3 regions of the Robertmurraya sp. FSL R5-0851 genome follow, and region 3 is predicted to be linked to each of the others. Evidence: predicted binding sites of a transcription regulator. Region 3 holds the regulator's gene; each other region holds the start of a gene.

Region 1 (4,281 bases), 2.5 Mb from region 3:
CGTCTTACCACCTGTAATACCTTCGAATGGAATTTCTCCCTTCAGTAGTAAATGATGTGTTAGTAAGGTTGTATCCCATGATTGACCATCCCATTCCAAATCTTTTGTTCCGAAAATTTCTTTAAATGTTTCATTCTTTAGTGCGTAATTCGTGATTAGCCCTAAATCATACGCTGTTGTATAGTGGTTTTCATCAAAAAGTCCATGCGGGTTCGTGAAATGAGTATCCTTAACACCAACCTCATTTCTTAGAAATTCATTGATGTGTTTTTCGTATGTGTCCATACTGCCGTCAATATGAAGGGCAATAGCTGCAGCTGCATCATTTCCTGAATTAATAAGCATCCCTTGAATTAATTTCTTTAGTGTAACTTCTTCTCCCTCATTTAAATATACTTTTGTTCCCTCAACTTCAATAGCCTCATTATTTACTTTTACTATTTCATCTACTTTTGCAGATTGAATTGCGTAAATGGCAGTTGCAATTTTTGTTAAACTAGCAGGATACATACGTTCATGCTCGTTTTTTGAGTAAAGGACCGCATTGGATTGTGAGTCCATTAATATTACCGAATCGCTTATAATGGACAGCTCGTCCATTTCGTCAGCAAACACTTGATTTGAACTTAATGCAAGGATAGTTAGAAAAATAAAAGATAGTTTTTTAAACACTGTATGCACACACCTTGTTTGAAATCAGTCTTTTTCGATTGTACCAAAAAATTTAGCATGTAAGCGTATAAATTATGCATTTGTTACGAAATTGAAAAACTAGGTAATATTTCGTGCTTTATAACGAAAAACCGATACTTAGGTCGTAAATTTACATTCATAGAAAAAGTATAGACAAGTTTCCATTACCTTGATGCATATAAATTAGTAGAAATAAATTTTTTGGAGGGGTACGATGCAGTTTCTAGTAGTCAAAAAACGTTCTCTAATATTTTCACTTCTTTTGTTAGGTTTGGTTTTCTCCGCCTCCCTTTGGATTTATTTAAACATGGGAAGCGAGGCAGTCGTTCAAACATCAGTAAATGATTCTACGAGAGAAATTCATTTAGTCACTGGCGAGTTTGAAGCGACTACTAAAGATGGAAAAGAAATTGAAGCCTATCGCTTTGACCCGGGGACCATCTTTCTACAAAAGGGTGAGAAGGTAAAATTAAAGATTATGGGAATAAACGGTGCTAATCATCCATTTATTATTGAAGGCACAGACATTAGCGGTAAAATTCTTCAAGGAGAAGAAACTGAACTAGATCTTCAGTTTCAAAAGAAGGGTGTCTATCGATTGGTTTGCTTAACCCACCATGATTCAGATTCAAACGGACCAATGACAGCCTATATCGTTGTAAATTAACACTTGTTGACGATTGTGTGTAAAACGCACAGTCGTTTTTTATGTTCCACCAAACTGTCAAAATATCTACATAACCTAATTGACCACGAAGAGATTTCTCACGTTACAATAGTGATATTAAAAATAACTTTTTGTATAACAGATTTTATTTTTCATCAAATCATTATAGTACAGTTTTCTTTTTTTACTATTCCATCACATAACAAACCTCTGAAAAACCTAATGTTCATAACATTGTCAAAATGTCACCTAGATTATGTGATGTATTTCACTAATTATCTGTTATACTTCAAGTATGATGTATTTGTATCATCTGTTATATAAACATTTACTAAGAGGTGGACTCAAATGGAACAGTGGAAAGGTTTTTCAGAAGGCACTTGGAGTAAAGAAGTAAACGTTAGAGACTTTATACTAAGAAACTTTAAAACGTACGAAGGAAATGATTCCTTCCTTGCAGGCCCTACTGAGGCAACAACAAAATTATGGGATCAAGTAATGGATTTAACAAAACAAGAAAGAGAAAACGGTGGCGTCCTTGATATGGATACCGAAATCGTATCTACCATTGTTTCTCATGGCGCAGGCTACTTAAATCAAGATTTAGAAAAAGTAGTGGGTGTCCAAACTGACAAACCGTTCAAACGCTCCCTACAGCCATTTGGCGGAATTCGTATGGCACAACAATCATGTGAATCTTATGGTTTTGAGTTAAATAAGGATGTTGAAAAAATCTTTACTGACTATCGTAAAACACATAACCAAGGTGTATTCGATGCTTACACCGATGAAATGAAAATGGCACGTAAGGTTGGTATCATTACAGGTTTACCGGATGCATACGGACGTGGCCGTATTATCGGTGACTACCGACGTATTGCTTTATATGGTGTAGACTTCTTAATTCAAGAAAAGAAAAAGGATCTAGCTGGTACTACTTCAGTTATGAAGGAATCTGTTATTCAGCTTCGTGAAGAATTGTCAGAGCAGGTTCGTGCCCTTAACGAATTAAAAAAATTAGCTGCAAGCTACGGATTTGATATTTCTAGACCAGCTACTACAGCTACAGAAGCTTTCCAATGGCTATACTTTGGATACTTGGCAGCAATTAAAGAACAAAACGGAGCTGCAATGAGTCTAGGGCGCGTTTCAACTTTCTTAGATATTTATATTGAAAGAGATTTAGAAAACGGTGTACTTACAGAGCAAGAGGCACAAGAATTGGTTGATCACTTCGTTATGAAGCTACGTCTTGTAAAATTTGCTCGTACTCCTGACTATAACGAACTATTTAGTGGAGACCCAACGTGGGTAACGGAGTCAATCGGTGGTGTAGCAAATGACGGACGTGCATTAGTAACGAAAAACTCTTTCCGTTTCTTGCATACTCTTACTAATCTAGGACCGGCACCAGAACCAAACTTAACAGTACTTTGGTCTACTCGCCTTCCTGAAGGCTTCAAAAAGTTCTGTGCGAAAATGTCAATCGAAACAAGTTCAATTCAATATGAAAATGACGATATTATGCGCCCAGAATGGGGCGATGATTACGGAATTGCATGCTGTGTATCAGCAATGGAAATTGGTAAGCAAATGCAGTTCTTCGGTGCTCGTGCAAACCTTGCAAAAGCACTGCTATATGCGATCAATGGTGGTAAAGACGAAAAACATAAACTTCAAGTAGCTCCAGAGTTCTCCCCTATCACTTCTGAAGTACTAGACTATGAAGAAGTAATGGCGAAATTTGATTCTACCATAGATTGGTTAGCTGGTCTTTACATTAATACACTAAACATCATCCACTATATGCATGATAAGTATAGCTATGAAAGAATTGAGATGGCTCTTCACGATACAAACATTCTTCGTACTATGGCAACAGGTATTGCTGGACTAAGTGTTGTTGCTGACTCATTAAGTGCGATAAAATACGCTCAAGTTCGTCCCGTTCGTGACGAAAACGGTATTGCTGTTGACTTTGAAATAGAAGGCGACTTCCCTAAATACGGAAACAATGATGATCGCGTGGACAGCATCGCTGTTGATTTAGTTGAGCGTTTCATGAAAAAGCTTAAAAAACACGAAACATATAGAAACTCTATGACTACTATGTCTATTTTAACAATCACTTCTAACGTGGTGTATGGTAAGAAAACAGGTAACACACCTGATGGTCGTCGCGCTGGTGAGCCATTTGCTCCTGGTGCAAACCCGATGCATGGTCGTGATACAAAAGGAACTCTAGCTTCTCTTGCATCTGTTGCTAAGCTTCCTTATGCTTACTCATTAGACGGTATTTCAAATACTTTCTCAATTGTACCAAAAGCCTTAGGGAAAGATGACGACAGCCGTGAACTGAATCTTGTAAGTATTCTTGATGGTTATTCAATTAAGCAAGGACATCACTTAAACGTAAACGTATTTAATCGTGAAACATTGCTTGATGCTATGGAGCACCCAGAAGAATATCCACAATTAACGATTCGTGTATCTGGTTACGCAGTTAACTTTATTAAGTTAACAAGAGAACAACAAATGGATGTTATAAACAGAACATTCCATGGTTCACTATAAAAAAATGATGTAGGGAGATTGCAAACATCTCCCTACCTGATAAATGAGAGGAGTTTTTCATCATGAACGGAAACATTCATTCAATCGAAACATTTGGAACAGTAGACGGACCTGGAATTCGCTATGTCGTATTTACACAAGGCTGCTTGCTTCGTTGCCAATTTTGTCATAATGCGGATACTTGGGAAATCGGAACTGGAAAACAGATGTCTGTTTCCGAAATCATCGATGATTTAAAAACATACTTACCTTTCATCGAGTCATCAGGTGGTGGAATTACTGTTAGCGGTGGTGAACCGCTTCTACAAATTCCATTTTTAATAGAACTCTTTAAAGAATGTAAAAAG
Region 2 (4,281 bases), 120 kb from region 3:
TCTAAGAGCTGTTTTGTGGAAGCCGGCACATATTTGGCTTCGGAAAATCGAAGGAAAAACGATTCCTTAATACACAAACTGTCGTCGTCGCAACTGTCTAATTGTAAATATTTTTCCAAATGGATGGAGCCACCTTTGCTTAGGTACTTACTTTTTTGGCTCTAAACGGGAAGAACTTTAAAACTGAAAATTCAGTCAGTATTTATGCAACACTAGTGTTAAAAATTAATGATAAAAAACTTAAAGATGATAGAATTCCTCCTAAACCTATAAAATGAAGGCTCAAAAAATTCAATCAAACGTTTGATTGAATTTTTTAAATTATTTTCAACAAATGAATTATTATTCTAAAGACTGATCAGATACTTTCTGAGAAAAGCTTTATTGTTACCCCTTTCACGATTTATTTCGGCTAAAAAAATATCGTCTCGTTCGCATAACAATGATAGAATATTGCATATATTTTTATAATTATGCTTTTACTATAATAAAGGAGGAAACCTATTTGTCGAATGAATTTTACCAAGCGATCTCCATTGCCATCTACATGGCGGGGATGCTACTAATTGGTTGGTATTCTTACAGAAAAACTAGTAATCTGACGGACTATATGTTAGGCGGACGCTCACTAGGCCCTGCCGTAACCGCACTAAGTGCCGGTGCCGCCGACATGAGTGGTTGGTTATTAATGGGGTTACCTGGAGCCATTTATGTTAATGGCATGGTCGATGCCTGGATTGCCATCGGACTTACCATTGGAGCCTACCTTAACTGGGTTCTTGTTGCTCCAAGACTTCGTTCTTATACTCAAGTGGCAAACGACTCGATTACGATTCCTGGTTACTTAGAGAATCGATTTAAAGATCAAACGATGCTGCTTCGAATCGTGTCTGGTCTTGTTATTCTCGTTTTCTTTACGTTTTATGTTTCTTCCGGAATGGTCTCAGGGGGCATATTTTTCCAGAGCTCTTTCGGTGTTAGCTATCATACCGGTTTATTGATCGTATCTGCTGTTGTAGTTGCCTACACCTTATTTGGTGGGTTCTTGGCCGTCAGTTATACCGACTTTATTCAAGGACTTATGATGCTCCTTGCACTTATTTTTGTCCCTATTATTGGGGTATTTGCAACAGGTGGACCTTCTGAAACGTTTGAAACGGTTCGACTTGTGAATCCAAACTTCTTGGATTTATTAAAAGGTGCTAGCTTCATCGGAGTTGTGTCGGCTATGGCATGGGGATTAGGATACTTTGGCCAGCCACATATCATTGTACGCTTTATGGCCATCACTACGGTTAAAGAAATAAAGAGTGCCCGCCGTATTGGGATGACATGGATGATTTTCTCTCTACTCGGAACCATCCTTACAGCGATGATTGGGATTGCGTATTTTAAAAAGAATCCTGAGTTAACCCTTTCTAATCCAGAAGCCGTCTTTATTGAACTTGGACAATACTTGTTCCATCCAATCATTGCCGGTTTCCTATTAGCTGCGGTCTTAGCCGCGATCATGAGCACGATTTCATCTCAGCTCATTGTAACTTCAAGTGCTCTTATTGAAGATTAGTACAAAGTGTTATTAAAGAAAGAAGCTTCCGACAAGCATTATGTATTATTGGGAAGATTAGCTGTATTAACCGTGGCTGTAGTTGCCCTTTTATTAGCTCTAGATCAAGACAATACGATTCTTTCACTTGTTGCCTATGCTTGGGCAGGCTTTGGCGCGTCCTTTGGTCCTGTTATTATTCTCAGTCTCTTCTGGAAAAAGATGACGAACTGGGGAGCCATCTCAGGTATTATCACCGGTGCCATTACGGTAATTCTATGGAAACAAGCTGAGGGCGGAATTTTTGACTTATACGAAATTGTTCCTGGCTTCCTCCTCAATGCAATCGTTGCGATTATCGTAAGCATCCTTACATTTAAACAAAACGATCAAATTGAAAAAGAATTTAATGAAAGTATCGCGTTATTAAAAGAAGAGAAATAATTTTCAAACAACTCATTCGACAGCGAATGGGTTGTTTTTTTGTCGGAAATATTCTTTTCCTGGGAAATACAGGCTTATTTCCAGAGAACTTGTCTAATCCTGTTGTTCATAAAAGTGACATAGTTCACACTTCGGTCAATAAGCTTTTAACAAACTGTGAACGATTGTTTTTCCCTATGGTTATTACTATGGTCACATCGTATATTATGAGTGTAATCATCAATTAAATCCTTTTTGAAAGGCGGAATCATTTATGTTTAATCAATTTTTAAGAGAAAACAAGATTTCTGCAGCTCTTCTTACTCTATTACGTGTGTATCTCGGCTACGCTTGGATGACAGCAGGCTGGGGCAAAATAACTGGCGGGTTTGATGCTGCTGGATTTTTAAAAGGTTCTATTGCAAACCCTGTCGCTGGTCCAGATGGAATTGTGTATGGCTGGTATGTATCTTTCCTTGAAGGTGTGGCACTACCGAACGTGGATCTATTTAATTTCCTTGTACCTTGGGGCGAGTTTTTAGTAGGATTAGGCTTAATTCTTGGGTGCTTTACAAGTGTAGCGATGTTCTTCGGTTTAGTCATGAACTTCTCTTTCATGTTAGCAGGTACCGTATCTCATAACCCTACAGACATACTAATGGGTGTAATCATTCTTACTGCCGGATTCAATGCAGGACGTTACGGCTTAGACTACTATGTGGTCCCTTTCCTTCGCAAAACGGTTTTCAAAAAAGGCGCCGATCTTCTTCAACAAAAAGCCTAACCGAAACTAATAAATGAAAAGACAAAACCTATATTATATATGTTTAATAGGTTTTGTCTTTTGTTGTTTAACTAACATACCCGTCATTATTGTTTAAAATTAATTGTTCAATTGCATAGGCAACTCCATGTTCATTATTGGAATGTGTATGGAACTGTGCGATTTCTTTGACGGTGGATACTGCATTCCCCATCGCTACGCCGCAACCTGCATATTCAATCATGGTTAAATCATTCTCGCCGTCTCCAATACAGATGACTTCTTCGCGAGCAATTCCTAATTTTTCAGCAAGGAGCTTTACGGCATTTCCTTTACTCACACTCGGATGTAAGATTTCATAAAAGTAAGGAGTACTTCTCACCATCGTATATTTTTCCTTAAGCTCTATAGGAATCGAAGCAATCGTTTTATCTAATTGTTCTGGATCTCCAGCAAACATTACTTTAGGAATTAAAATATCTGTTGGTACTTCTTCCATTTCACGATAATGTAATGGCACATTATTCACAAACGATTCTAAAACGGTATATGGACTGATATCCTTATTCGGAGTGTATATTCTTTGCGTATCAGAAAAATGCATGGATGTCTCTAGTTCCTGACTGACTTTGTAGAGTGTCAATAAGTCTTCACGTGTCAATGATATTTCTGATAATACTTCCTTTGTTTCTGAATGCTGAACAAGGGCCCCGTTAAATGTAATGACAAACTGGTTATGAAGATCGAGTTCTTCAATGAATTCATGCACCCCACCGATAGGTCTTCCAGTACAAATAACCACTTTGACTCCTTTTCGTTTTGCTGCTTGGATTGCTTCATTTACTTCCTTTGTTACCTCCTTTCGATCATTAAGTAAGGTTCTATCAATATCAATAGCTAGCAATTTATACATGTTAATCCTTCACTCCAGTGCTGTTGATCTACAAGATTAGATTTCCAATCCCCCACAATAAAACAAAACTTATTAATATCGTTAAATTAAAAACAATTCTAGATATTGCTTCTCCATCACTCTCTTTGATAATATTACATCGTTTTAATAGATAACCTAACGAAATAATGATAATTGAAAAGATGAATTGATCGTTAAAATTGGACAACAGAACATTCCTCTATTCTTTATAGTAATGAATAAAAAGGATGAGTTGAGATGATAAAACAAGGGATAGTCCGCTCTTGAACTATCCCTTTAAAACCTATGCTTCCACTTTTGTAAAGAATTGTGGTAAATGCTCTTTGTGTGCTTCTAGCATTTCATCTAAGATTTCTTTAGCTACTTTATCTCCAGGTACCAGAGGGTTAATAGTCATAGCTAGTAAAGCAGTTTTGTAATCCCCAGTAACCGCAGCTTCAGCGCTTACTCTTTCAAAGGATTTAATTTGTTGGACCAATCCGTTCACAGCAACAGGAAGTTCTCCAACTGCAAATGGTTTAGGGCCGTCTTTTGTGATTACACAGTTTACTTCAACAGCTGAATCATCAGGAATTCCTTGGATGGCTCCGTTGTTTCTAGTATTAACTGGTTGTA
Region 3 (4,281 bases):
TTTCAAGAACCACGTTACGTCCTTTTGGTCCTAATGTTACTTTTACCGCATTTGCAAGTGCATCTACCCCACGAAGCATCGAGCGGCGTGCGTCTTCACTAAACTTAATTTCTTTAGCCATTGTAAAATACCCTCCTCGAGTTTTTTCAATCTATTCTGTCTTCGTTTAGTTTTTAAATAAGAAAATCTCTACTCTTATCCAAGAATAGCAAGAATATCGTTTTCACGTAGAATTAAGTACTCTTTTCCTTCGTACTTCACTTCTGTGCCAGCGTATTTTGAGAAGATAATGCGGTCGTCCACAGAAACTTCAAGAGCTACACGCTCACCGCTTTCAAGTACGCGGCCAGTGCCGACAGCAACTACTTTGCCTTCTTGAGGCTTCTCTTTAGCAGAGTCTGGTAGTACAATACCGCTTGCCGTTTTTTCTTCCGTTTCAACTAGCTCAATTACAATGCGATCACCTAGTGGCTTTAACAAGTGAAACAACCTCCTCAAATATATGAAAGATTTTTATTATTAGCACTCACTTAACTAGAGTGCTAACACAACTATTATATTAATGAATCTCTACCTTTTTTGCAAGCGAGAAACCGCTTTTTTTTATAAATTTTTTGTAAAAGTCCCCCCATAACTTGTTAATTGTACAACCTTACTAAGTATGTACTTTTCCACCTATTCTATCCATATAATGCTAAAATACGGACGATAATTCTTCTTATTTGATACAACCTGATGTTTACGAGTAGAATAACTATATTGGATGGAAAAGGAGACTTGTTTTGAAACGTGAATATTGGATTATATTAATTGCTTATATTGCTATGCAGCTTTCAAGCTTTATTGGTGTCCCTATCACCTCTCTGATACTAGAACTGATTGGTTTTGAAACCCATCACTCTCAAGGGTTCGCAGGGGTCACTTGGCTTGTCATAAGCTTTTCGCTCACACTTGTGATTGTCCTGATGTTGTTGCGTAATGAGATGGTAAACACAAATGAAGTAAGAAGCGGAGCCAGCTTAGGTCGATCGATCCTTTGGTCTATCACAGGTGTCTTTCTTGCCCTATTTGCCCAAGCCTTTGCTGCAAATATTGAACGTTTGATTGGTATTGATGTTGGTTCTGAAAATACGCAACAGATTCTACGCATCATTGAGTCCTTTCCTATTATGATTGTCGTGAGCTCAGTGATTGGTCCTATATTAGAAGAAATTGTTTTTCGTAAGATCATTTTTGGGGCTTTTTATAAGCGATTTAACTTTTTTCTATCAGCCTTGCTTAGCTCCGTTATTTTTTCTTTTGCCCATATGGAGCCGGAGCACACTCTACTTTATTCCGCAATGGGATTCACCTTTGCGTATTTGTATGTAAAAACCAATCGGATTCTCGTTCCGATCGTTGCTCACGTATCGATGAATACGTTCGTTGTTCTTGTGCAATCCGTATTTAAGGAAGACTTAGAAAAATTAATCAAACAAGCAGAACAAATGCAAAGCTTTATTGGAGGATTCTTCTTATGAGACAGTCACCTTTATTTTCAGGAATTATATACATCATCTTAGGTGCTCTGTTCACAGTGTTTGCCATACAGGACTTACAGCAAAATGGAGAGTGGGGCTTTTTCACCTACCTGCTTGTCTTGCTAGCGACCTTTGATATTGGTTCAGGCATTCGGATGATTCTTTTACATTTTAAAATTAAAGAGATCAAGAAAGAGCAAAAGAAATAGCCGCTCCACTAAGGGGCGGCTTACTGTTTATTCTTCTACCATTTCTTCATCCATTGAATAATGCTTTAAAAAGTACACCAGTGACTGTAACTCAATAGCCAGATCAATATGGTGAACCCTGATGGATGAGGGAACCGTTAATCGGGCCGGGGTAAAGTTTAAAATGCCTCTCACCGATCCTTGAACCATTCGATCGGTAATGGATTGTGCAACCGGTGCTGGAACCGTTAATATCGCGACCTGAATGTCTTCTTTTTCAATAACTTCTTCTAGATCATCCATATGGTAGACGGGCACTTCACCAATTTTTGTGCCTACCTTCTCTTCTATCACATCAAATGCAACCGCAATTTTGGTATTATTATTCTTTAAGAAGTTATAGTTTAAAAATGCTGTCCCAAGATTCCCGACCCCAATTAACGCAACCTTCGTTAATTCATCTTGGTCGAGTGTTTTACGGAAAAAGGATAATAAATAGTTTACATTGTAACCGTATCCCTTTTTACCTAAGGCTCCAAAGTATGAAAAATCTCTTCGGATTGTTGCAGAATCGACCTTCACCGCCTCACTTAGTTCAGCCGATGAAACGCGTTGCTTTCCTGATGAGTGTAAACTATTTAAAAAGCGATAATACAATGGTAGTCTTTTCGCCGTTGCTTGTGGGATTTTCATTGATTCATTACTCATCGTTCTTCCCCTACCTTCTACCTTTAACTAATATAGTCTCTCTTCTCTCTTAAAGTCACCGTTTTTACCACCTGTCTTTTCAACCAGGTATGTTTTCCCGATAACCATTCCTTTATCTACTGCTTTACACATATCATACACGGTAAGCGCGCAAACAGAAGCAGCTGTTAACGCTTCCATTTCTACACCTGTATTCCCTTTTGTCTTTACACTAGCAGAAATATGTAGAGTATGGCAATTGTTATCTGATTCCCAATCAAAAGAAATATCAACACCTGTGAGTGGAATAGGGTGACACATTGGAATAATATCCCATGTTTTTTTACTAGCCATAACAGCTGCAACCTGTGCGACTGCTAACACATCCCCCTTTTTCATTTGGTTATGTGTGATTCGATCATATATCTCTTGATTAACTGTGATACTAGAGTGGGCAATGGCCGTCCGTACCGTTTCGGGCTTATCACTCACATCTACCATTTTTGCTCTGCCTTCTTTATTAAAATGAGTGAACTCTGACATCTATTATACACCTCTTTCAAAATCATACACTATTTTCCTCATTTTGTGTGAAAACATTGTAACATAGTTCACAACTCATATCATTGCTCATCCGTATTGAATGCGATACACTAACCGTAGAAGTATAGAGGTGAAATCAATGATACTACTACAAGTAAACCAGCTTTCCAAGTCTTATGGGGCTGACCTTATTTTATCGAATATAAAACTAGAAGTTCAAACAAGAGACCGTATTGCCTTAGTAGGTAGAAACGGGGCCGGGAAATCTACATTACTCAAGATTATTGCCGGTCACCTTTCCTATGAATCAGGTGATTTAATCAAGCCCAAACATGTAACGATCGGGTACTTGGCTCAGAACACAGGTCTTGTTTCCGGATTATCCATTTGGGAAGAAATGCTTACCGTGTTTGAACATGTCATGAAACAAGAGCGGGAACTTCGTAAGCTTGAGGAAAAAATGGCTGATCCTACCGTATTTGAAGATGCTACTTTGTACGAGCGAACAATCAAGGAATATGACCATCTCCAAAATGAGTTTAAGGAGAATGGGGGCTACCAGTACGAGTCAGATATACGTTCTGTCCTACATGGCTTGAACTTCCACTCATTCGATTACTCTACGAAAATTGATAGCTTAAGTGGTGGCCAGAAAACTCGTTTAGCTCTTGCGAAGTTGTTATTAACCAAGCCTGATATTCTTATCTTGGACGAACCTACCAACCATTTAGATATCGATACGTTGTCTTGGCTAGAGCAATATCTTACTGGCTACTCAGGTGCCATCTTAATCGTATCCCACGATCGCTACTTTTTAGACAAAGTGGTCAATCAAGTGTACGAAATTTCTAGGAATCAAATCAGCAAATTCTCAGGAAACTACAGCTCTTATCTTGAACAAAAAGCCGAAAACTACGAGCGTGATCTCAAACAATACGAGAAACAACAAGATGAAATAGCCAAACTACAGGACTTTATTCAAAAAAATCTTGCTCGTGCATCGACCACCAAGCGAGCCCAAAGTAGAAGGAAGACGCTTGAGAGAATGCAAGTTATGGACAAACCTCTTGGAGATGAAAAGTCCGCCTCCTTCGGTTTTGATATTGAAAAGCAAAGTGGCAATGAAGTGTTAAATGTCCACTCCCTAGCAGTTGGTTATCATGATGAACGAATAGCTGAGGAACTTTCCCTCCGAATTACTAGAGGAGATTCCGTTGCCTTAGTTGGACCAAATGGGATTGGAAAATCAACCTTACTCAAAACCATCCAAGGTACGTTACAACCGTTAGAAGGACAAGTTCATTACGGCTCCAATGTTAGCATTGGCTATTATGACCAGGAAC

Evidence for each region. Region 3 encodes Rex, which represses fermentation and respiration genes when NADH is low (regulators of the CRP and FNR family bind a similar motif). Its sites were predicted from a motif close to TTGTGAAATATTTCACAA; they were not measured.
Region 1: the regulator Rex is predicted to act here: its motif matches at 1,617-1,634, upstream of pflB (formate C-acetyltransferase).
Region 2: the regulator Rex is predicted to act here: its motif matches at 2,103-2,120, upstream of MKX65_RS02030 (DoxX family membrane protein).

Annotation. Positions count from the first base shown of each region.
Region 1 covers NZ_JBBOOE010000001.1:2,735,643-2,739,923, forward strand. Annotated here, with positions in the region: gene MKX65_RS14015 (D-alanyl-D-alanine carboxypeptidase family protein) at 1-672, opposite strand, end outside; gene MKX65_RS14020 (cupredoxin domain-containing protein) at 908-1,360, shown strand; gene pflB (formate C-acetyltransferase) at 1,709-3,934, shown strand; gene pflA (pyruvate formate-lyase-activating protein) at 3,997-4,281, shown strand, end outside.
Region 2 covers NZ_JBBOOE010000001.1:387,567-391,847, reverse strand. Annotated here, with positions in the region: gene MKX65_RS02040 (IS4 family transposase) at 1-70, shown strand, start outside; partial or broken gene putP (sodium/proline symporter PutP) at 506-1,990, shown strand; gene MKX65_RS02030 (DoxX family membrane protein) at 2,244-2,753, shown strand; gene yidA (sugar-phosphatase) at 2,821-3,645, opposite strand; gene MKX65_RS02020 (family 4 glycosyl hydrolase) at 3,950-4,281, opposite strand, start outside.
Region 3 covers NZ_JBBOOE010000001.1:264,734-269,014, reverse strand. Annotated here, with positions in the region: gene groL (chaperonin GroEL) at 1-121, opposite strand, end outside; gene groES (co-chaperone GroES) at 196-480, opposite strand; gene MKX65_RS01500 (CPBP family glutamic-type intramembrane protease) at 783-1,520, shown strand; gene MKX65_RS01495 (YdiK family protein) at 1,517-1,729, shown strand; gene MKX65_RS01490 (redox-sensing transcriptional repressor Rex) at 1,757-2,416, opposite strand; gene moaC (cyclic pyranopterin monophosphate synthase MoaC) at 2,444-2,938, opposite strand; gene MKX65_RS01480 (ABC-F family ATP-binding cassette domain-containing protein) at 3,078-4,281, shown strand, end outside.